2 regions of the Lysinibacillus sp. ACHW1.5 genome follow, and region 2 is predicted to be linked to the other one. Evidence: predicted binding sites of a transcription regulator. Region 2 holds the regulator's gene; the other holds the start of a gene.
The links. The regulator NrdR, encoded in region 2, represses ribonucleotide reductase genes. The targets are predictions, from matches to a motif close to AACACNATATATNGTGTT.
Positions count from the first base shown of each region.

Region 1: L6W14_RS14090 (vitamin B12-dependent ribonucleotide reductase) is a predicted target of NrdR. The motif match lies at 4,437-4,454, and genes of this name have one in related genera.

Region 1 covers NZ_CP091777.1:2,818,740-2,829,799, forward strand. Annotated here, with positions in the region: gene L6W14_RS14080 (ArsR family transcriptional regulator) at 1-231, shown strand, start outside; gene L6W14_RS14085 (MFS transporter) at 224-1,438, shown strand; gene L6W14_RS14090 (vitamin B12-dependent ribonucleotide reductase) at 1,807-4,377, opposite strand; gene L6W14_RS14095 (lipoate--protein ligase family protein) at 4,578-5,357, opposite strand; gene L6W14_RS14100 (rhodanese-like domain-containing protein) at 5,621-6,007, shown strand; glycine riboswitch at 6,572-6,648, shown strand; gene L6W14_RS14105 (amino acid permease) at 6,814-8,151, shown strand; gene L6W14_RS14110 (glutaminase) at 8,185-9,150, opposite strand; gene L6W14_RS14115 (M20 family metallopeptidase) at 9,220-10,635, opposite strand; gene L6W14_RS14120 (MFS transporter) at 10,655-11,060, opposite strand, start outside.
Region 2 covers NZ_CP091777.1:3,332,163-3,343,222, forward strand. Annotated here, with positions in the region: gene rpmI (50S ribosomal protein L35) at 1-11, opposite strand, end outside; gene infC (translation initiation factor IF-3) at 43-546, opposite strand; ribosomal protein L20 leader region at 642-790, opposite strand; gene thrS (threonine--tRNA ligase) at 962-2,893, opposite strand; gene dnaI (primosomal protein DnaI) at 3,448-4,377, opposite strand; gene L6W14_RS16725 (replication initiation and membrane attachment family protein) at 4,405-5,766, opposite strand; gene nrdR (transcriptional regulator NrdR) at 5,783-6,253, opposite strand; gene L6W14_RS16735 (glyceraldehyde-3-phosphate dehydrogenase) at 6,441-7,463, opposite strand; gene coaE (dephospho-CoA kinase) at 7,670-8,263, opposite strand; gene mutM (bifunctional DNA-formamidopyrimidine glycosylase/DNA-(apurinic or apyrimidinic site) lyase) at 8,277-9,149, opposite strand; gene polA (DNA polymerase I) at 9,162-11,060, opposite strand, start outside.

The DNA of each region.
Region 1 (11,060 bases), 510 kb from region 2:
GGGGATGAACTTCGATTGAAATTGCTTTATCAACTTTTAAAGGGACCTTTATCACTTCAAGAGTTGAGCGTGCAGTTTAATACATCTAAAACAACACTACATCACCAACTTTCTATATTGAAAGCAGCAAAGTTTATTCGTGTTGATAAAGGTATCTATTCAGCAAATCTAACGCAGATTAACGCTTTTTCTGGACGACTCACTCAGTACCTGGGGTTCACAAATGAATAAGTTCTCTAATTCATTTAAAGCACTTTGGATAGGTGAAATTGTATCCGAATTTGGTGGAGCAGCTGGAGCAATCATTAATGGATTGTTACTTTATGAATTGACAGGTTCAAAGGAATGGATGGGTGTACTTTGGCTTGTATATTTTATCCCCTCTTTAATTTTTCAAGGCATTAGTGCGCCTTTCCTAAACCATGTTGTGAAGGAGAAAATGCTTCAAAACATACAGTTGATTCGTGCTGGAGCCTATATCCTTCCACTTGTTGGTTATTTAATTGGTACAGACGTGGGGACCATTTTAGGATTAGTCGTTTTACAATGTTTGTTAGGCTTGATGCAACCAATTTACGCAAGTCTATCTTTTTCACTTCTACCAGAAATTTGTAAAGAGAAAGAACTTGTCGAAGCAAATGCATTACTAGATGGAACTATTCGACTTATGAGTTTTATCGCTCCTGGAGCAACTTCATTATTGCTGTTGGTCAGTCCTATACATTTTATATATGGATTTTCATCTGTACTGTTCCTCGTCAGTTTTCTCGCACTTTCACGTATCCCTCAATCAAGTAAGAAGAAAGTGGCAACTTGGACAAAGAAATTTTGGTGGGCAGAAATGAAGGAAGGCTATCGAACATTCTTTAAATATCCAAATCTTTTTCGACTTACCATTCTTTCTTCCACGGTACAGTTTGCAGTTGGAGCAACGATGGTTTTAAGTATTCCTTTTATACGAGGAGACCTTAATGGTCATTCTTGGGAATATGCGATCTTTTCTGGGTCTTTCCCAGTCGGTTATGCTGTAGGTATGGTACTACTTACGAAGTTACCAAAAACTTATCAAACTATGTACCTCGGTTTAATAGGAGGAGGTCTTTCATTCGTACTCTTGTTTTTTGTAAATTCAGTTCCTATTGCATGGGTGTGTGAATTGTTTGGAGGAATGGTATTTCCTTTATTCAATGCTCAAAGCGCAGCAATTTTTCAGCGTGAAGCACCTAGAGATCGTTTAACCCAACTAAGTGCAGTTCGATTACTATTCATTCGAGTTACCATGCCATTAGGGATATTGTTTGCTTCCTCAACATTTTTAGATTTAAGTACGCGACAAATATATGCGATTGTTGGTATGTTAATTGTCTTACCTGGATTATTTCACCTCCTTGCTTCATTTTCCCAACCAAATAAAGATTTACTTACAAATAAAAAATAAAAAACAAGTGAATATAGCTTCAGAATATAGATTGATCAAAAATTTACCTTCAGGCTTTATTTATCAGCAAATGCAAAAACTCCATTTTGAAAAAAGATTGGTCAAAATGGAGTTTATCTTTATCTAACGCTATATTTAAACAATAAATCCATTGAAAACGTTCCTCAACAATTTGGTCCGATTGCTGAATAAGGAAAAAATCCTGCATATAACAGGATTTTTGATCAAACTATTATAAATTATTATTCTAAGATCTAACAACAGTTCATCTTTTTTATAAACGGTATAACTTTTTTCAAAACGGTACAACTTTATTACAAACGGTTAAACTTTGTTTTAAAGATACAACAACTGTTATTAAATCTAATTTATAAACCGCATTTCAACTGTGCGCCACAGTTTGTACATGTATTACAGCCGCCCATTTCTTCGACTGTGCCTTTACGGCATACTGGGCATGTATTCCCAACGTCTGAGCCAATAACAGTTGTTGACTCTAACGCTTGAATCGTATCTACTAATACGACTGGACGTTTTGTATGTTCTTCCACCAATTCCTCTTCAAATGAAAGTTGATCCATATCATTTTCTTCTGCTTTTAGTGTAAGTACTTGTGAATCACGGCTACCGTCAACATAGACCGTACCACCCTTAGCGCCACCTTTATATAGTCGCTCGTACACTTTTTCAACTTGCTGTACTGTATAGCCTTTTGGTGCGTTTACAGTTTTAGAAATAGAGGAATCGATCCATTTTTGAATAATGCATTGCACATCCGCATGCGCTTCTGGTTTTAGCTCCATTGCTGTAACGAACCATTCTGGAAGCTCTTGCTCATTTACTTCTGGATGACGGTTCAAATATTCTTGGACAATTTCAGCTTTTACTTCAATGAATTTACCTAGACGACCAGAACGATAGTACGTGAAGGAGAAGTATGGCTCAAGACCTGTTGCTACCCCTACCATTGTTCCTGTGGACCCTGTTGGTGCAACCGTTAATAAATGTGAGTTACGGATACCAGTCGCTAAAATTTGCTCTTTGATATGAGCAGGCATTTTTTGCATAAAGCCTGTCTCTGTAAAGGCTTTACGTAAACGTGCTGTTTCTTCGTCTGTAGCACCTACTAAGAACGGGAAGCTACCACGCTCTTTCGCAAGCTCTGTAGACGCCTCATACGCAGTTTCAGCGATTGTTTTAAAGATATCATCGACTAACGCATTCCCTGCTTCTGAACCGTATTCTTTTTCACAGTAAATCAGCAAATCGGCTAAGCCCATAACGCCTAATCCAACACGACGTTCACCAAGAGCTTGTACACGGTTTTCTTCTAAGAAGTAAGGTGTCGCATCAATCACATTATCCTGCATACGAACACCAACACGAACTGTTTCACGTAGTGCTTCGTAATCAACTGATTGATTTTCTTTATTCGCAAACTGTGCTAAATTCACAGCAGCTAAGTTACACACAGAATATGGTGCAAGTGGTTGCTCGCCACATGGGTTCGTCGCTACAACACTTTGACCGTATGCCTTTGCATTTGTCATGTCATTGGCGTTGTCAATGAAGAAAATACCTGGCTCTGCTGAGTATGTTGCACATACATTAATTAAATTCCATAACTCTTTTGCTTTAATTGTACGGTATGTGCGGACTTTATAGCCCATTTTCTCCCATTCACGAACATCACCAACTTCATGCCATTTCGTGTTGTAAACGCTCATTTCTTCCTTTGTATATTCTTCAACAGCTGGGAAACGAAGCTCGAAGTCAGCATCTTTTTCAACTGCTTCCATAAATTCTTTTGTTAATGTCACAGAAATGTTGGCACCTGTTAAAAACTCTGGGTTATGAACAGTGTACGTGCCACCATCACGTAATTTATTTTCAGCCTCACGAATGATCGCTGTATCAAATCCACCTAAGCCTTCAATGTTTTTATAATTCACGATGCCTTGATACATCGCTTCTTCTTGCATAGAAAGTGGCTTGAAGTTTAATTTTTCTTTGGCTAGACGGATGATTGTTTCATCCGTTGTATTTTCGATCAGGTAACGCAGAATACGTGGATTTTGCATTTTGGAAATAATAAACTCCACAATATCTGGATGCCAATCTGCTAGCATAATCATTTGTGCGCCACGACGTGATCCACCTTGCTCCACAAGATGTGTCAATTTAGCAATGTCATCTAACCAGGATACAGAACCAGATGATTTACCGTTTACACCACGAGCTAATGTGTTACGTGGGCGTAATGTTGAACCATTTGTTCCAACACCTCCACCGCGGCTCATAATCTCCATAACTTGCTTACGGTGATCACTGATACCTTCACGAGAGTCAGCGACAAATGGCATCACGTAACAGTTAAAGAAGGTTACATCAGTTTCAGATCCAGCTCCATAAATCACTCGTCCAGCTGGAATGAATTTCAAGGATACTAATTGCTCATAAAATTTTTCAAACCATTCTTGGCGTTTTTCTGGTGTTTTTTCAACAGCGGCAAGGCCCGTTGCATTTCGTTTTGCAATTTGTTCATAATATATCTCAAGAGGCTTTTCTAGCACGTCAATTGAACGCGTAATCACACCCGTTTCTTGCTCTTGCGGATCGTCTAATGCGCTACGATAATCTTCTTCAATCAAAATCTCTGCTGTTTTTGTAGACATATCCAATTTTTGAATTGTCCCTAAACCACGTGCAGGAAATTTCGGATCAGCTTTTACCGTTAATACAACAAAGTCGCCGGCTTTCAATGTTTTCTTTTCTGTGTCTTTAAACGAATAGCGATCGATCATGACAAGTCTCGATACACCTTTGTGTGTAATATGCATATCAGATGTTACGGGGTGTACCTGCGGGAATTGTTCAATATCTTTGTTTAACTGTTCAAATTGATTGTTTACTTCGGGTTGATGATTTGTGAGTACCATCGTTTTGCCTCCCTTATTTTCTTCATTACAAAATAAATACACAATATCTCGTGTTGTTAAACACTACATATTGTGTATATGTCTTTAAAAAAGATACTATATATAGTTTTTTAATTCAACTCTTGCTTTTTTTAATAGATTCAGAACTACTTGTTATGACTAGGATTGAACGTTAAAAAATATTTTTTTCATACCATTTTTTACTTTTTAAAGTTCCACTCATCTGAAGCATATTTTTTTTCTTCTAAAGCTTGGACATATTCTAATTGCTCCTCAGAAAGTGTAAATGGTTTTAATTCAATTTGCAACGATTTTGCAAAACCATCTCTAAAAGCTGTCACACATTGTTCAACTGTCACTGGCTCTTTTACAAGACTGTTGATGGCAACAGCCTTTTCTGGTAGCTTTCTACGCATACGATTCTTCGCTTCTTCACTGGAGAAATTAAATACGGATAATAATTTCTCTTGATCCAAATCTAATAAAATGGCGCCATGCTGTAAAATGACACCCTTTTGACGTGTTTGAGCACTTCCAGCTATTTTTTTCCCTTCTACGACAAGTTCATACCAACTTGGTGCATCAAAGCAAACAGCACTTTTTGGACTCTTCAGGTCCGCTCTTTTCTCCTCTGTATCAGGTACACTAAAATAGGCATCCATACCCAGGTTATGGAAACCTTGCAAAATTCCCTCACTTAACACACGATATGCCTCTGTCACAGATTCTGGCATATTCGGATAGCTTTCCGTCACAATGACACTATAAGTTAGCTCATGTTCATGTAGGACAGCTCGTCCACCAGTTGGTCGACGTACAAAACCTAAGCCTTGTTCACGCACAGCATCTAAATTAATATCTCTTTTAGCTTGTTGAAAATAACCAATGGATAATGTCGCAGGCTCCCACTCGTAGAAACGAATTACTGGTGGAATTAACCCCTCACTATGCCAATCAAGTAATGCTTCATCTAGTGCCATATTAAAAGAAGGACTACATTTCCCTGAATTTAAAAAATACCAAGTTGTCATATGCTCATCTCCTACAAATATAAAATGATCCATCAGGCCCCACCTGTGGGTCAACTTTAACGAATAGTATACTACAGTTCAAATTGCGAACGATTGCTTGTGTAACGAAAAAAGCGATTTCGCTATAACCTAGTTAATTTTATCAAACTCATTGGACTATCGCTAGCGCATCTTTTATAATAATAGAGAAGATAGAAAGGGGTAAGAAAATCTTGGACATACTTATCACAATCGGTGTCGTTTTAGTAGTCACAATTGCATATATCGGAATTAATGCACTACGACTCAAAAAAGCCGTAACCAACCTAACACAAGAGCAATTCATAGAAGGCTATCGTAAAGCCCAGCTGATCGATGTTCGTGAGCAAAAAGAATTTGATGCTGGTCATATTCTTGGTGCACGAAATGTTCCTTCGACAACACTACGTCAACGTTATAAAGAAATTCGCCCAGATTTACCAGTATATCTATACTGTCAAAATACAGGCCGTAGCTCACGTGCTGCACTATTTCTTAAAAAACGTGGGTACAACCAAATTTACCAACTTCAAGGTGGTTTCAAAACTTGGACAGGTAAAATAAAAGCAAAAAAATATTAATGCTCTCATCAGAAAAAGTCGTCTCAAAGTACTATGAGACGACTTCTTTTTTAAAAAATTCAGAGTTTCTACTATATTATATCTATTTCAAATGATGCTGTACGAGCTTCATGTCATTAAAATAAAAAAGTAAAGCAACAAAACGCATTATAATCCCCTTTTTGATACAAAGTCTACTTTGAACGAGTTCGCTACTTGAGTCGGGTCCTCATAAAAATGAGCGCTTCGTCCACTTTTTTGAGCGTCCTTTTCATTTGTTTGAGCACTTCCACACTCTTTTGGAGCGGTTTTCACTTATGTTTGAGCACTTCGACAGCTATGTTGAGCAATCTTCCAATAATCCATCTCATATTAAAAACCCCTTCACGAAACACTTTGTATGACCAAAAATACTATTTTTCGTTAGAGATATGCCTGTTACGAACCCCATTCTTCTATTTTTCTGAAAATAGTCAAAATTTATTGTTGAATAATTTTAGAAGCACTGTTAGGATGTATAATATCTTACAATAATAATTGATTATCAAGTTAATAAGCTATGAATGCTATGGATCAAACTATAGCAGGAGCAGTTCTGGAGAGAGCGCACATTGCGTCGCCGAAGGGTTCACTATCTCAGGCAAAAGGACAGAGGAATAATACAGCTTTTATAAGCGATGCTACATAAAATATTTAACCTATTTCATGTAGACATCTGCGAGTAAATGATATTTGTTATTCTGACGTTTTTCCGAGACTAGTGTCACAACTAGTCTCTTTTTATTTTTCCAGTCATAGTTTTTTATGCATCTTTGAGGGGGATTAACGTGGAACAGCAACAATTAAAACGAGATTTAAAAAATCGCCATGTGCAGCTTATTGCCATTGGCGGAACAATTGGGACTGGTTTATTTTTAGGCTCTGGAAAAGCCATTGCCTTAGCAGGGCCTTCGATCATCCTAGCCTACTTAATTGTGGGGACAGCGCTATTTTTTGTGATGCGTGCCTTAGGTGAATTGTTACTATCCAACGCAGGCTACACTTCATTTACGGATTTTGCATCCGAGTACATAGGGCCTTGGGCAGGTTATGTAACAGGTTGGACATACTGGTTCTGTTGGATTATGACCGCAATGGCAGACATTATTGCGGTGGGGGTTTATACACAATATTGGTTTGATCTCCCACAATGGGTGCCAGCCATTGGTTGCCTTGTATTGTTATTACTACTAAATCTATTAACCGTTAAGCTTTTTGGTGAGCTAGAATTTTGGTTCGCTATTATTAAAGTTATTACGATTGTCGCACTTATTATTATTGGTCTTATTATGTTAGTAACTGGCTTTCAAACTAGCTCAGGGACCGTATCAGTTGAAAATCTGTGGGCACATGGAGGCATGTTCCCAAATGGTATATACGGCTTTTTAATGGCCTTCCAAATGGTAGTCTTTGCATTTGTTGGAGTGGAATTAGTGGGGGTTTCAGCAGCTGAAACCGCAGATCCTCAAAAAAATATTCCTTCTGCCATTAATAAAATTCCATTTCGCATTTTGCTTTTCTATGTAGGGGCATTATTTGTCATTTTATGTATTAACCCATGGTATGAAATGTCTGCTTCAAGCAGTCCCTTTGTCCAAGTGTTTACATTAGCAGGTATCCCGATTGCTGCTGGTATTATAAATTTTGTTGTGCTTACTTCAGCGGCTTCAGCAGGTAACAGTGGGTTATTCTCCACAAGTCGGATGCTCTATAATCTTGGTAACAATAAACAGGCATCTCCAGCATTCGCAAAACTCAACAGAAACAGTGTGCCAAGTAATGCTCTCGTTATTTCTGCTATTGTTGTATCAGTTGGTGCTCTGTTAAGTAAGTTGATGCCAGAGAATGCCTTTAGTGTTGTGACGACAATCAGTGCAATTTGTTTTATATGGGTGTGGAGCATTATCATCATTTCTCACATCATCTACAAACGAAAAAAACGTGCTTTACATGAAGCTTCCATCTTCAAAGCACCACTGACTCCTTTTATCAACTACGTCGTGCTTGCGTTTTTCGCCTTTTTATTAATGGTGATGTTTATTTCTGAGGCTACGCGTACAGCACTGCTGTTAACACCAATTTGGTTTATCGCTTTATTTATTATTTATAAAATGAAAAAAAGATGACTTCAGACTAAGCGCTGAAATCATCTTCACTTATTAAAAAATAGTCATATCCCATTCTGTTGCTAGCTGTTTCAGCAACTGTACACCTGCCACACTGTTTCCTATTGGATCAATCGCTGGTCCGTAAATTCCGATACCACAGCCAGTAGGAAACGGCGAGTGCAGGCCTGCATGTCCTGGAACAGCCGCAAGAATCGCACCTGATACACCACTTTTGGCAGGGAGGCCAATAAATGCCGCAAACTTCCCTGAGGCATTGTACATACCACACGTTACCATTAAAGCCTTCGCTAATTTTGCCACTTGTTTTGGGAATAGCTGTTTCTTTAACAGTGGGTGATAGCCATCATTCGCAATAACTAGGCCAATCATGGCTAAATCTGATACATTGACTTCAATTGCACATTGCTTCAAATAAACCTCAAGTGCCGCCTCTACTGGACAATCTAAAAACCCTGAATCCATTAAGTAATAGGCCAATGCTCGATTACGATTAGCCGTTTGCCACTCTGACTGGAATACTTCTTCATTGATACTCAATTGCTTGCCGATGATTTGTTCTAAAAATTGTAGAATCTTTGTGACCTTCTCTTGCGGAGAATGACCAGCCAACATGGAGGATACCGTAATAGCCCCAGCATTAATCATCGGGTTAAAGGGTTTACCTGGCTGATGACTTTCTAAGCGAATAATTGAGTTAAAGGTATCTCCTGTTGGTTCAACATCTACTCTTTCTAAAACATATGGTAAGCCTCGATCCATACAGGCTAAAATAAAGGTAATAACCTTGGAAACGCTTTGAAGGGTAAATAGTTCTTCGGTATCTCCCGCTTTGATTTCGTGGCCTTCAGTCCCCACAATCGCCACAGCTAATTGATTAGGATCTTTTTTGGCTAAAGCAGGGATATAATTAGCACATTGCCCTTCTTTGGTAGCTGCACGATACTGTGATACCCACTGTGCTAGAAGATGATGCTGATGATTGGGTTGTGTTGACATGTCGCGTTCTCCTTTCAAAATGAGGCAAAAACAGAGCCTTCATAGTTCTCCTATGAAGACTCTATCCTGTTAGCGCTTAGGTGGCTGTGTTCCCTCTGGAATTAAAGATTGATATGTTTCACCATCTAGACGTTCTTGCCATTCCTTTTTCGCTTTTTCAATGTATAGAGGATTATCTAGCAACGCTAAGGCTGTACAAGCCATAATTTTAGCAGCCTGTAGCATTCCTTTATGCGCTATTGGGGTCACTCCCTGAGACACTACCTGCCATGTATGTAATGGTGTCCCTAATGCCATGCATACAGTTGTACACTGTACGGTTGGTACGTTCCAGCTAACATCGCCAACATCTGTAGAGCCACCCATAATAAATTCAGGTAGCATGCCTGGAACATGATCAGCAATCACTTTGCCTTGTAATTGCTTGGCATCTTCTCTGCGTAAGCCCACTAATGAAGCTGCTTGTACTTCTGGTGTAAACGTATTGAAAATTGCCTGCGCATACTGTTCATCCTCTATTGTATAGTCTGGCATACCAATTTCAAGTATTTGTTGATACATCACATCATAAAGTGTTTTATTTGTAATAAGATTTGATGCAGCACCTTCAAACTCAATGTCCACTGACGTCCCTGTCATCATTGTGGCACCCTTTGCAATGTTCTCAACGCGCTGATAAATTTCCTGCACTTGCTGCTTTTTAGGTGCCCTAACTAGATACGTTACCTCTGCATATGGTTGAACGACATTTGGCGAAGTTCCGCCAGAATTAGTAATGGCATAATGCACACGTGCTTCTGGAATGATGTGTTCTCGTAAGTAGTTTACCCCAACATTCATAAGCTCAACAGCATCTAAAGCACTTCGTCCAAGATGTGGTGCAGCTGCGGCATGAGCACTTTTGCCCGTAAACTTAAACGTTGCGGCATAGTTTGCTAGAGAACTACACGTCATCACAGTCGAAAACGTACCTGGATGCCAAGAGATCGCGATATCAACATCATCAAAAAGGCCAGCCTTTGCCATATAAGCTTTACCAGATCCATTCTCCTCTGCAGGGCAACTGTAAAAACGGATTGTTGCTGACTGATGATTTTGCTCTAAATAATCCTTTACAGCAACAGCAGCTGCGAATGCGCCAGTACCTAATAAATTATGACCACAGCCATGTCCGCTTCCACCATCAACAAGAGGCTCATGTTGTGTCGCCCCACCTTTTTGACTCAAGCCTGGAAGCGCATCATATTCACCTAAAAAGGCAATGACAGGCTGACCAGAACCATACGTTCCAACAAGCGCTGTTTCAAGAGCAGCAACACCGACTTCTGTTTGAAAACCCTCTTTTTCTAGTGCCTGTTTCATATATTCCATCGATTTCTTTTCTTGAAAATGAAGCTCGGGCACAGCCCAAATCGCATCGCTTAATGCTACTGTAGCTTGCTGTTTTGCTTCAATTAATGTTGAAATTTTTTCATGATAACTCATATTTGTCCCTCCAAATTCATTATGCTTTTAATAATGTTCCTTTTTGGTCGTTTAATGTGACAAGCGATACAATACAGATAAGCGCAAAGCCAATTAACATCCAAAAGGCTGCATCAAAGGAGCCATTAAAGGCATCAACCATAAATCCAATTGCCATCGGTGTAACAAACCCTGCTAATTGTCCCCCTGTATTGGCAATCCCCATTGCAGAACCTGTGATAGAGGAAGGTAATTTCTTGAGCACAATAACAGGTAGTAATGTAATGACAAACGCAATAAAGATCGAAACGACTGTTTGGTAACCAATAAATAACGTCACTGTTTTGGCAGTAAACATTAAATACAATAAAAGACCAATGACTGCGCAGGAAATAGAGCCTAACACTTTCTCCATACCTTTTGGTAGCTTATCAATGATATAGCCA
Region 2 (11,060 bases):
ATTTTTGGCATGTCGAATTCCTCCTAAACTGTTCGTCTAATATTATTTCTCGTTCTTTGGTTGAAGAACTAAGAACATGCTTCGGCCTTCCATCTTCGGTTTTTGTTCTACCGTTGATACTTCAGCACAAGCTTCAGCAAAACGATCTAACACACGTTGACCAATCTCTTTGTGTGTGATCGCACGACCTTTGAAACGTAGGCTACATTTTACTTTATCGCCTTTTTCAAGGAATTTAATCGCATTACGTAACTTCGTTTGGAAATCATGCTCATCGATTGTTGGGCTCAAACGAACCTCTTTCATTACGATGACCTTTTGATTCTTACGAATTTCACGGTCTTTCTTTTGCTGTTCAAACTTAAATTTACCATAGTCCATGATACGAGCGACTGGCGGCTTGGCTTGAGGGGCCACAAGGACAAGATCCAAGTTTACACGAGCGGCGATTTCTAGCGCTTCATTACGTGTCTTTACACCAAGCTGGTCACCATTGTGATCGATTAATCGAAGTTCACGTGCGCGAATGCCTTCGTTTACATACATGTCTTTGCTAATAGTAATCCACCTCCAAGTAGTTGTCGCGAATACATGGTTTGGGCAAAGCCTTGCCCGGTTGAACGGTACATCCTCTCGTCATGTCCATAAAAAAAGGACGGACATTTTTGAAGATGTCCGCCCGCTATATGTGCATGCGCAAGTCTACGCAAAACAATTCAACGTGTCATACCTGTTCACAGCCTTTAAAGCGTTGTATCAGGTGAGAAGCGGGCAGCCTCTACTTCAACCACAAACTTTGTATTCATTAACCTTAATTATATTAGCATGTATATGATAAGCTGTCAAATATTTATTTTCTTATCAGTGCTAACATAACCAAAATGAAGCTCTTCTATACAAATGCAAGATTTATTTTATACAGAAACCCTCACTTTGGCAAGCAAGGGTCTCTAGTTAAAGCTTATTTTGTAATTTCTGCTTTAATAGCTGCTAGGAAATCCTCAAAGCTAATTGTTTCGGAATCTTTCGAGCCATAACGTCGAACATTCACGCCATTTGCCTCAACCTCTTTATCCCCGATAACAAGCATATAAGGAATCTTTTTCATTTGTGCCTCACGGATTTTATAGCCTAACTTCTCTTCACGATCATCCATTTCCACACGTAAACCAGCTGCTGTCAGTTGCTCTTCAATTTGCTTTGCATAGTCGAAGTGAGCTTCATTCGATACTGGAATAACTTCAACTTGTACTGGTGCTAACCAAGTTGGGAATGCTCCTTTGTATTCTTCAATTAAGAAGGCAACAAAACGTTCCATTGTTGATACAACACCACGGTGGATAACAACTGGACGATGAGGCTTACCATCTTCCCCAACATAAGTTAGGTCGAAGCGTTCTGGTAATAAGAAGTCTAATTGAACTGTAGATAAAGTCTCTTCTTTACCAATCGCTGTTTTTACTTGAACGTCAAGTTTAGGACCATAGAATGCAGCCTCACCTTCCGCTTCAAAGTAGTCTAAGCCAAGTTCATCCATTGCTTCTTTTAGCATGCTTTGTGCTTTTTCCCACATTGCATCATCATCGAAGTATTTCTCAGTATCTGCTGGGTCGCGATAAGATAAACGGAATGAGTAATCATTAAGATCGAAATCTTTATAAACCTCTAAAATTAACTGTACTACTTTTTGGAATTCCGCTTTAATTTGATCTGGGCGAACAAAAATATGGGCATCATTTAATGTCATCCCACGAACACGTTGTAAGCCTGAAACCGCCCCTGACATTTCGTAACGGTGCATTGTGCCAAGCTCTGCAATACGCAATGGTAGATTACGATATGAATGCATGCTGTTTTTGTACACCATCATATGGTGAGGACAGTTCATTGGACGCATAATTAATGTTTCATTATCCATTTCCATTGGTGGGAAAATTGAATCTTGATAATGATCCCAGTGACCAGAAGTTTGATAAAGCTCTTTAGAACCTAATACTGGTGTATAAACGTGCTTATAGCCAAGTGATAATTCTTTATCGACAATATAACGTTCAATAACACGACGAATTGTTGCACCATTTGGTAACCAAAGTGGTAAACCTTGGCCAACCTTTTGGGAAGTTGTAAACAGTTCTAATTCTTTTCCGATTTTACGGTGATCACGTTCTTTTGCTTCTTCTAGCATTTGAAGGTGGTGTTTTAATTCCTCTTTTTTGAAGAACGCTGTACCATAAATACGTTGTAACATTTTGTTATCAGAGTTCCCTCTCCAGTAAGCACCCGCTAATGATAAAAGCTTGAATTCACGAAGTTTACCCGTAGATGGTACGTGGATACCACGGCAAAGATCAAAAAACTCGCCTTGATAATAAATAGATACTTGCTCATCTGCAGGAATGGCTTCAAGTAATTCTAATTTATACTCATCGCCAATTTCTTCATAAAGGGCTTGTGCTTCAGCACGGCTTACATTTTTGCGTTCCACCTCAAGGTTTTCAGCAATAATTTTCTTCATTTCTTTTTCAATGGCTGGTAGATCTTCAGCAGTGATTGGTGTTGGTGAGTCGATATCATAGTAGAAACCACCTTCAATTACCGGACCAATACCAAGCTTTACATCTGGGAATAGACGTTTAATAGCTTGCGCTGTTAAATGGGCAGTTGAGTGACGTAAAATTTCAAGTGCTGCCTCATCATCTTGTGTAATGATTGCAATAGTTGCATCCTCTTCAATTGGTGTTTTTAAATCCACTAACACACCATTAATTTTACCTGCATACGCTTTTTTACGTAAGCCAGGGCTAATAGATAATGCTACGTCATCCGTTGATGTGCCTTTTGCAAATTCCTTTACAGCGCCATCTGGGAAAGTTAATTTAATCATTTCTGACATAATCTTTGCACTCCTTTGTTTTTGATAAATACATCATGCTTGATGATTGGCTGGAGCAATATTTGTGTGACTCTACGGCTTGGTTTGAGCGGAGTCATTGCTTTTTTAAGCATTTCTCAGTGCAATCGGAGCGGCATCTTCATGCTTCTGAGTATTTTCTTACTCTCTATGAGCAAGTTAACCACTTTCGCGAGCGACTTATCTCCCTATATGAGCGGAGCCACCACTATTTCAATGAAATCTGAGAAAAATAAAAAAAGCTCCGTCCCTCACAAAAGGGACGAAGCGTATGCTCGTGGTTCCACCCTTCTTCCTTCCGACTTACATAAAGTCAGACGAAGCTCAAGGCTAGCTAACGGGCTAGGGACCGGCGAAAGATTATCCCTTTCGCTGCTCAGTAGGTAGTAAATAATGTGCCCATACTAGGAAGTTTTCAGCCGATGACTTCCCTCTCTAAAAGCTGATACACAAAATTCATGTCCTCATCAATGCATATTGATATTAAGTATATGAGTCAGTATACGCTCGATTGTCGAAAAATGCAACTATCAATGTTACATCCGACGATTTTTGCCTCGCATTTCGATCGGCACGGTTAGGGCTTTAATTCGCTCCATAATTCGTCCCGCTTTGACAACCTCAATATCACCTTTTTGTGACTGAGCTAAGTGATGCTCTAATTCTTCATAGTTAAAATTAGACGTAATAAAAGTTGGCAATTGCTCTGCCATCCGATAATGGAAAATAGTCCCCAATATTTCATCACGTGTCCAGGCAGTCATTGTCTCCGCACCTAAATCATCTAGCATTAAGACAGGAGCCTTTTTAATATAATCTATTTTCTCATTCAATGTATTATCGCCAATGGCATTTTTCATTTCTCGTAAAAATTCTGGAACGAAAACTACCACAGAGCGGATTTTAATAGATGCTAATTCATTGGCCAATGCCCCAAGTACAAAGGATTTCCCTACACCAAATTTACCATATAGGTAAAAACCTTTTGCAGGTAATTGACCAGTTTCTTTTGTTATTTTAATAAATTGAGCTGCTTTTTGTGCAATCGCCACACGTGATTCATCATCAATACTTAAATCATGAATTGTTGCTTGTAGCACATCTTTTGGCATATGCATACTTGCAATCATATTCGCAACATCCCGGCGTTCTTCTTCCCTAATCTTTTGCTCACAGCGCACATAGTCCATTTCAATAGAATTCCGTACAACCCTTAATGTCGGGATGAATCCTTTTAAATAGTTTGTACAATGTTCGGTATTATCACACCCACAGCACTCAGTAGATTGACTAATAAACTCATGCAGTTTAGGTAAATTTCGCTCAACATTGTCATAGTTTAATTCATCTGCATGCTGCGCTAAAAATTCCAGCACATGCGGGTGCTCTAAAATTTCACGTCGCATGGCTTCATAGCGTTCTTGGAACGAGGGTACATTAATTGCTCGCTTTAGTGGTCCATTTATAGGTTCGATTACTGCTCACCTTCTTTACTATTCGCTTTTTCCTAGCATCTCTAATATTTTTTGTCGCTCTTTTTCAAAATCTATAGTACTAGAGGTAGATTCCTCTTGATTGTCATTTCGTTTATAGAACCATTCAGGCACTTTTTCTTCACGTTGATATCTTGAACGTCCTTTTGTCTGTTGACTCGTTTTATTGGACGTTTGCGGCTTGTTTTTCCAAGCTGTATATTTATCATGCTCTTGACGTGCAAGTTCCATTGCTTCCTTAGCGGTCTGGACATTTTTTCGTACCCAATGATCAGCAATCGTTTCCACATATTTTTTAGGGAGCTTCATATCTGTTGTTAGCATAACGTATTCTAACAATGCATTAACCACTCCAATTGGCATGCCATGTTGAACGATTAAATTTTCTGCAAGTTGGACTGAGGTTTGTAATGGTTCTTTACCATTATTTATATCTCTTAAAACTTGGACAGGCGCCGTTGTTTCTAAATAGTGTTGAAGTTCCTGATCCTTGGTTTTTTGTCCCGCTTCTGCTACTGGTAGAGGATCGGTGACACGGGCAAGTTTTGGCGGCTCCTTGGATACGGTTAATTTATAAAAATCAGCAGCAGCCTTTCGTAAACGTTCCTGAGAAATGCCTAAATCATCATCTAAAGCAAGTATGACTACTTTTTGCATATCAAGGGCTGTTAAATGATATAAAAATGCCAACTTGGCTATAGCTTCACGCACTTCAAATGTCAACAAATTGGAAGGTACCAATTGCTCTGACAAACCGGCTTGCAATAAATCAAAATCGAATTGCTCCAAATAAAATGGATACACTTTTTGTTTATCCTTAGGACTCGTATCCACTTGTAAATCTGATGGAATATTGGCATGAACAGGCTTGTAGACATCAATAAAAGCACGAGATACATCCTTAAACGCCGTGTCCTTTACAGGTGACATAAAGCGCTGACGTAAGTTGCGATAAGCCTGCTCTCCAATTTTACTAAACAAAAACATCGACAGTAGCGGGTCTTTCATAAAGCTATCTGCATCTAATGGGCGCTGTAGCTCATATAAAAAACTACGCTCACCAGCATTTTCTTTTTTCCATGTACGCAGCAAACCAATAGCTTCTAAAGCAATACGAGCCTCAAACACTTTACCAATTGGTAGCCCTAGCACATTCATTAAATAATAATGTGTCATTTGCTGCTTTGGCATTTGCTCTGCTTCTGCCCATAATGTTAAATAGAGGCTAACTGGCTCTGATCCCGTTAATGGTTGATAAAATAATGTAACTAATTGACGCTCTTGTGTAGAAAATGCATGAGGTAGACGAATGTCGAAAGGATCGCCAGGCTGCAATTCCTTATATAAATGAATCAACGGCATTCATCCTCTCTGTTTGCTATGATTTCTTCTCCGTTTGACGTTGAATAATGTCCTTTATTTCTTCAATAAAGACATTGATATCTTTAAACTGACGGTAGACCGACGCAAAACGCACATAGGCAACCTCATCAATTTTGGCTAAGCGGTCCATGACCATTTCGCCAACATCTTCTGAGCGTACTTCCGAATTTCCAATACGACGAAGATCTTTTTCAATGGACAGAACAAGTTCCTCCAGCACATCAAGTGCCACTGGACGTTTTTCACAAGCACGAATAAGCCCACGAAGCACCTTCTCACGGCTAAACTCTTCTCGTGAACCTTCTTTTTTCACAACGACTAATGGTGTCTCTTCAATTTTTTCAAACGTTGTAAAACGGAAGCCACATGACTCACATTCACGACGTCTACGAATTTCTTTATTATCATCTACTGGCCTCGAATCCACAACACGCGTTCCGTTAAATTGGCAAGATGGACATCTCATATAATTACTCTCCTGGTTTACAACAATTTAATATATCTATTATAACAAATTTCCTACATGTAAGAAAAGTGCATTCACGTTTGTGAGCTCATGATAAATCTAAAGCACCTGAAGTACAAGAAAAGTTTCTGTAAAAAAAGAGCACATTGAAACCTTTTCGATTTCAATGTGCTCTCTATAGAAATTATTACGCGTTTACCGTTTCTAAAGCATTTGCCACTTTTTTTACAAGGTCAACAACGCGTGCAGAGTAGCCCCACTCGTTATCATACCAAGCAAGTACTTTTACTTTGCGGTTGCCTAACACCATTGTAGAAAGTCCATCAACTGTTGAAGAATAAGTTGTTGTATTGTAATCAGAAGATACTAATGGCTCAACAGAGAAATTAAGGATACCCTTCATTGGACCTTCTGTTGCCGCTTTTACAAATGCTGCATTGACTGCATCAACTGTTACATCTGTATTTAAATCTACTACAAGATCAACTAAAGATACGTTTGGTGTTGGAACACGAAGTGCCATACCATGAATTTTACCTTCTAATTCAGGTAAAACTAATTTTAATGCTTTCGCTGCACCTGTAGATGTTGGGATAATGGATTGGGCGCATCCACGTGCACGACGTAAATCTTTATGCGGATTGTCTAAGTTCTTTTGGTCATTTGTATAAGCATGAACTGTTGTCATTAAACCATTCTCAATACCAAATGTGTCATTCAATACTTTTGCTACTGGCGCTAAGCAGTTTGTTGTACAAGAAGCATTTGAAATAACATCATGTTTAGCAATATCCAATTTGTCATCATTTACACCTAAAACAATTGTTACATCTTCGTTTTTACCCGGTGCTGTTAAGATTACTTTTTTCGCGCCAGCTGCTAAGTGCATAGCTGCTTTATCACGCTCATTAAATTTTCCTGTAGCTTCAATAACGATATCTACACCCATTGTAGACCAAGGTAATTTTAAAGGATCACGTTCACTAATAATTTGAACACGTTTACCATTTACAACTAAAGCATCGCCTGCTGGTTCTACCGTACCTTCAAATGTTCCGTGATTTGTGTCATACTTAATCAAATGTGCTAACGTTTCTGCAGGATAGCTTGCGTTAATTGCAACGATGTTTAAATCTTGTTGTACGATAGCCTGGCGGAAAACCATACGTCCGATACGCCCGAAACCATTAATAGCAATTGATACTGTCATTTATAATATCCTCCTGTGAGTACATACTCAGATTAATTAATTATATACTTTATGGTGATTAGTATAACACAATTTTAAAAAAGATGAACATTATATATTGAGAATATAAAAGTTCTTATTTTCTGAAAAATTATTCTTTATTATGGCGTTTCCCCATAAAAAAATGCGTAGCAAGATCGGCTTGCTACGCATCATAGAAGAACTCATTAAATAACATCCCAATAATGCAGGATTTTTTTTAATTGTTCTGCTGTACTTTCTATATTTTCGTTATTATAAATGACCGCATGTGCACCCTTTTCTTTGACAGACATCGGCAGTTGAGAGTGCATACGTGCCAATGCATCTTCTTTAGTTAAATTATTTCGTTCCATTAAACGTCGAAGCTGAACTTCTTCACTGACCGATACCACAATGATACGTTCCACAAAATGTTGAAGCTTACTCTCAAATAACAAAGGAATGTCCATCACAACATGTTCATGTCCTGCTTCTAAATAGGCATCACGCTGACGTAACATTTCTTTTCTGATTGCTGGATGCATGATATCATTTAACGTTTTGCGTTTGGCAGGCTCATGGAATATGATATCACCCAGCATAGTTCGATTTAAATTGCCGTCCTCAAGCAAGATAGCTTGTCCAAAACTTTCAGCAATCAAAGCTAATGTCTCTGTTCCAGGTTCTACGACATCTCGTGCTACGACATCTGCATCAACAATCGGTAAACCCAGTTCGCTCATCATTTTAGCTACTGTACTTTTTCCACTTGCAATACTTCCTGTAAGTCCGATAATCATTGCTAAATCCCCTTTAATGTTGACAATTTGGGCAATAGACAGAGGTGCGCCCTCCAATTGTCATTTGACTTGTTGCCGTTTCACATGCTGGACATACCTTTTTCCCATACATTTTTAATCGATTCTGCATACTCCCTGCTTCCCCATTAATATTCCGATAATCAGAAATAGTTGAACCACCCGCTTCAATGCTTTGACGTAGGACGGCAACAATCTCCTCAAATAATGCTCGCTTCCGCTTTTCACTAATGCGGCTCATTTTGCGTGCAGGGTGAATTTTCTGAGCAAACAATGCCTCTGTTGCATAAATATTGCCACAGCCCGAAATGACTTGCCCATCCATAATTACTTCTTTTACAGCTTTATTTTCATATTTCGGTAGCTTAGATTTTGTTATAAAAAATTCACATGCATGCTCATCAAATGGCTCTGGTGCCATTTTTGTCAATGGCGCATGATCTTCAATTTTTGTCAGAAAACGAAGTTCACCGAAGCGACGAATATCTGAATAAATCAAGTATCCTCCATCTGCCATTTCAAATGTCGCATGGATATGCTTTTGAAATTTCGCCTCATTGATTTCTTCGGGGGAATTCACAACAAACCAAGCACCTGTCATCCCTAAGTGACTAACAAGAACATATGGAACATCATCCTTCATCAAATGAAAGAAAATATATTTTGCTCGTCGTTCAATTTTGGTAATGGTCATCTGGGACAAAGTACTTTCAAATGCATCAGGCTCTGCTTGTTTGACAATACATTGTTTACCCTCACTAAAAGAGAAATGTACTCGTTCGGAAAGCTGAACCTGTTGAATGGTACGTCCTTCAACTGTTGGCTTCAATGCCTGGACGACACCCTCTACCTCTGGTAATTCAGGCATTTGAATCCCTCCTTATTTTGCCTCGTACCAAGTTGAGCCATTGTTAAAATCTACTTTAAGCGGTACAGCAAGCTCAATAGCGTTCTCCATGACTTCTGGTACTATTTTTTCTAGCAAGGCAATCTCTTCCTTTGGTGCCTCAAAGATTAGTTCATCATGCACTTGAAGCAGCAGTTTTGCCTGCATCTTTTCTTTTTTCAATCGAGCATCCATATCAATCATTGCCTTTTTAATGATATCCGCTGCACTACCTTGAATTGGCGTATTCATCGCCGTACGCTCAGCAAAGCTTCTTAAATTAAAGTTTGAACTTGTAATATCCGGTAAATAACGGCGTCTATTTAATATCGTTGTCACATAACCATTAAATTTCGCATTTTGTACAATGTCATCCATGTACTGTTTTACACCAGGGAAACTTGCGAAATACTTTTCAATAAAATTAGCTGCTTCCTTACGCGTAATATCTAAGTTTTGGGATAGACCATAATCACTAATACCGTAGACTATTCCAAAGTTAACAGCTTTCGCTGCGCGACGCATATTACTATCTACCTCATCTTCTGACACATGAAATACATCCATAGCTGTACGTGTATGAACGTCCATTCCTTCACGGAAAGCCTCAACAAGGTTTTGATCTTCTGACATATGTGCAAGAACGCGTAATTCAATTTGCGAATAATCAGCAGAAAATAATATCCAATCCTCTTTTGAAGGTACAAAGGCTTGACGAATTTTGCGGCCCTCCTCTAAACGAATTGGGATGTTTTGTAAATTCGGGTCTGTTGAGCTTAAACGCCCTGTTGCAGTTAAAGCTTGCTGGAAGCGTGTATGCACTTTACTATCTGATTCATGAATCTCCTTTAGTAAGCCTTCAATATATGTGGATTGTAATTTTCCAAGTTGGCGATACAACAGAATATGTTCGATGATAGCATGCTCTGACTGTAGTTTTTCTAGGACATCTGCAGCAGTTGAATAGCCTGTCTTAGTCTTTTTAATCACAGGTAGCCCTAGCTTATCGAATAGAATCACACCTAATTGTTTTGGTGAATTAATATTAAAGGTTTCTCCAGCTTCTGCATAAATTTCTTGCTCAATTACCACAAGTTTATCATTAAGCTCTTGCCCCATTTGCTCTAACGTAGCGCGGTTAACCGTAATCCCTTCGCTTTCCATTTCACCTAAAATTCCTGCCAATGGTAGCTCTAGGTTTTTATAAAGATCGAATTGTTCGTTTTCCTTTAATAAGGCTTCCAGTTTCGGCTGTAATGACCATACTGCAAAAGCTTTACGGCTAACATGCTGTGCAAGTTGGTCCAGATCAGGTATTGCACGCTTGGCACCTTTTCCATATACCGCTTCATCTGCTTGGACATCATAGTAGCCTAGTTCCCTTGCAAGTGTTGCGATATCATCGCCACTTAATGCTGGATTATTAATATAAGAGGCAAGTAGCAAATCAAAGTCAACGCCAGCTAATTGAATCCCAGCTCGCTTTAATGATGCTTGAGCTGCCTTAGAATCGGACATATATTTTATTTTTGTGGCATCTTCTAGCCAACGACGGAGAATATCTGATTTTGCTGCTTTATCAAATGGAATATATTGCGTCTTTACGCCATCTGATAAGGCAATTCCCAGCTGCTGACAAGTATGATAGTGCTCGTTTTCAAGCTCTACATGCACAGCCATCACGTCTTTTAAATCCTCAGGTCGAACTTCCTGGACAAGGTCATAATCGAGAGGCGCCTGTTCTTCTTCTTGCACTGTAAAGTCACTTTTATCAAGCAGCGATTTAAAGCCAAGCTCACGCCACACATTGATTAATTCATCTTCTTTTGGCCCATTATAGGCAAGATCAGCCAGTGAAATGGTGATTGGAGCATCCGTATAAATCGTTGCCAG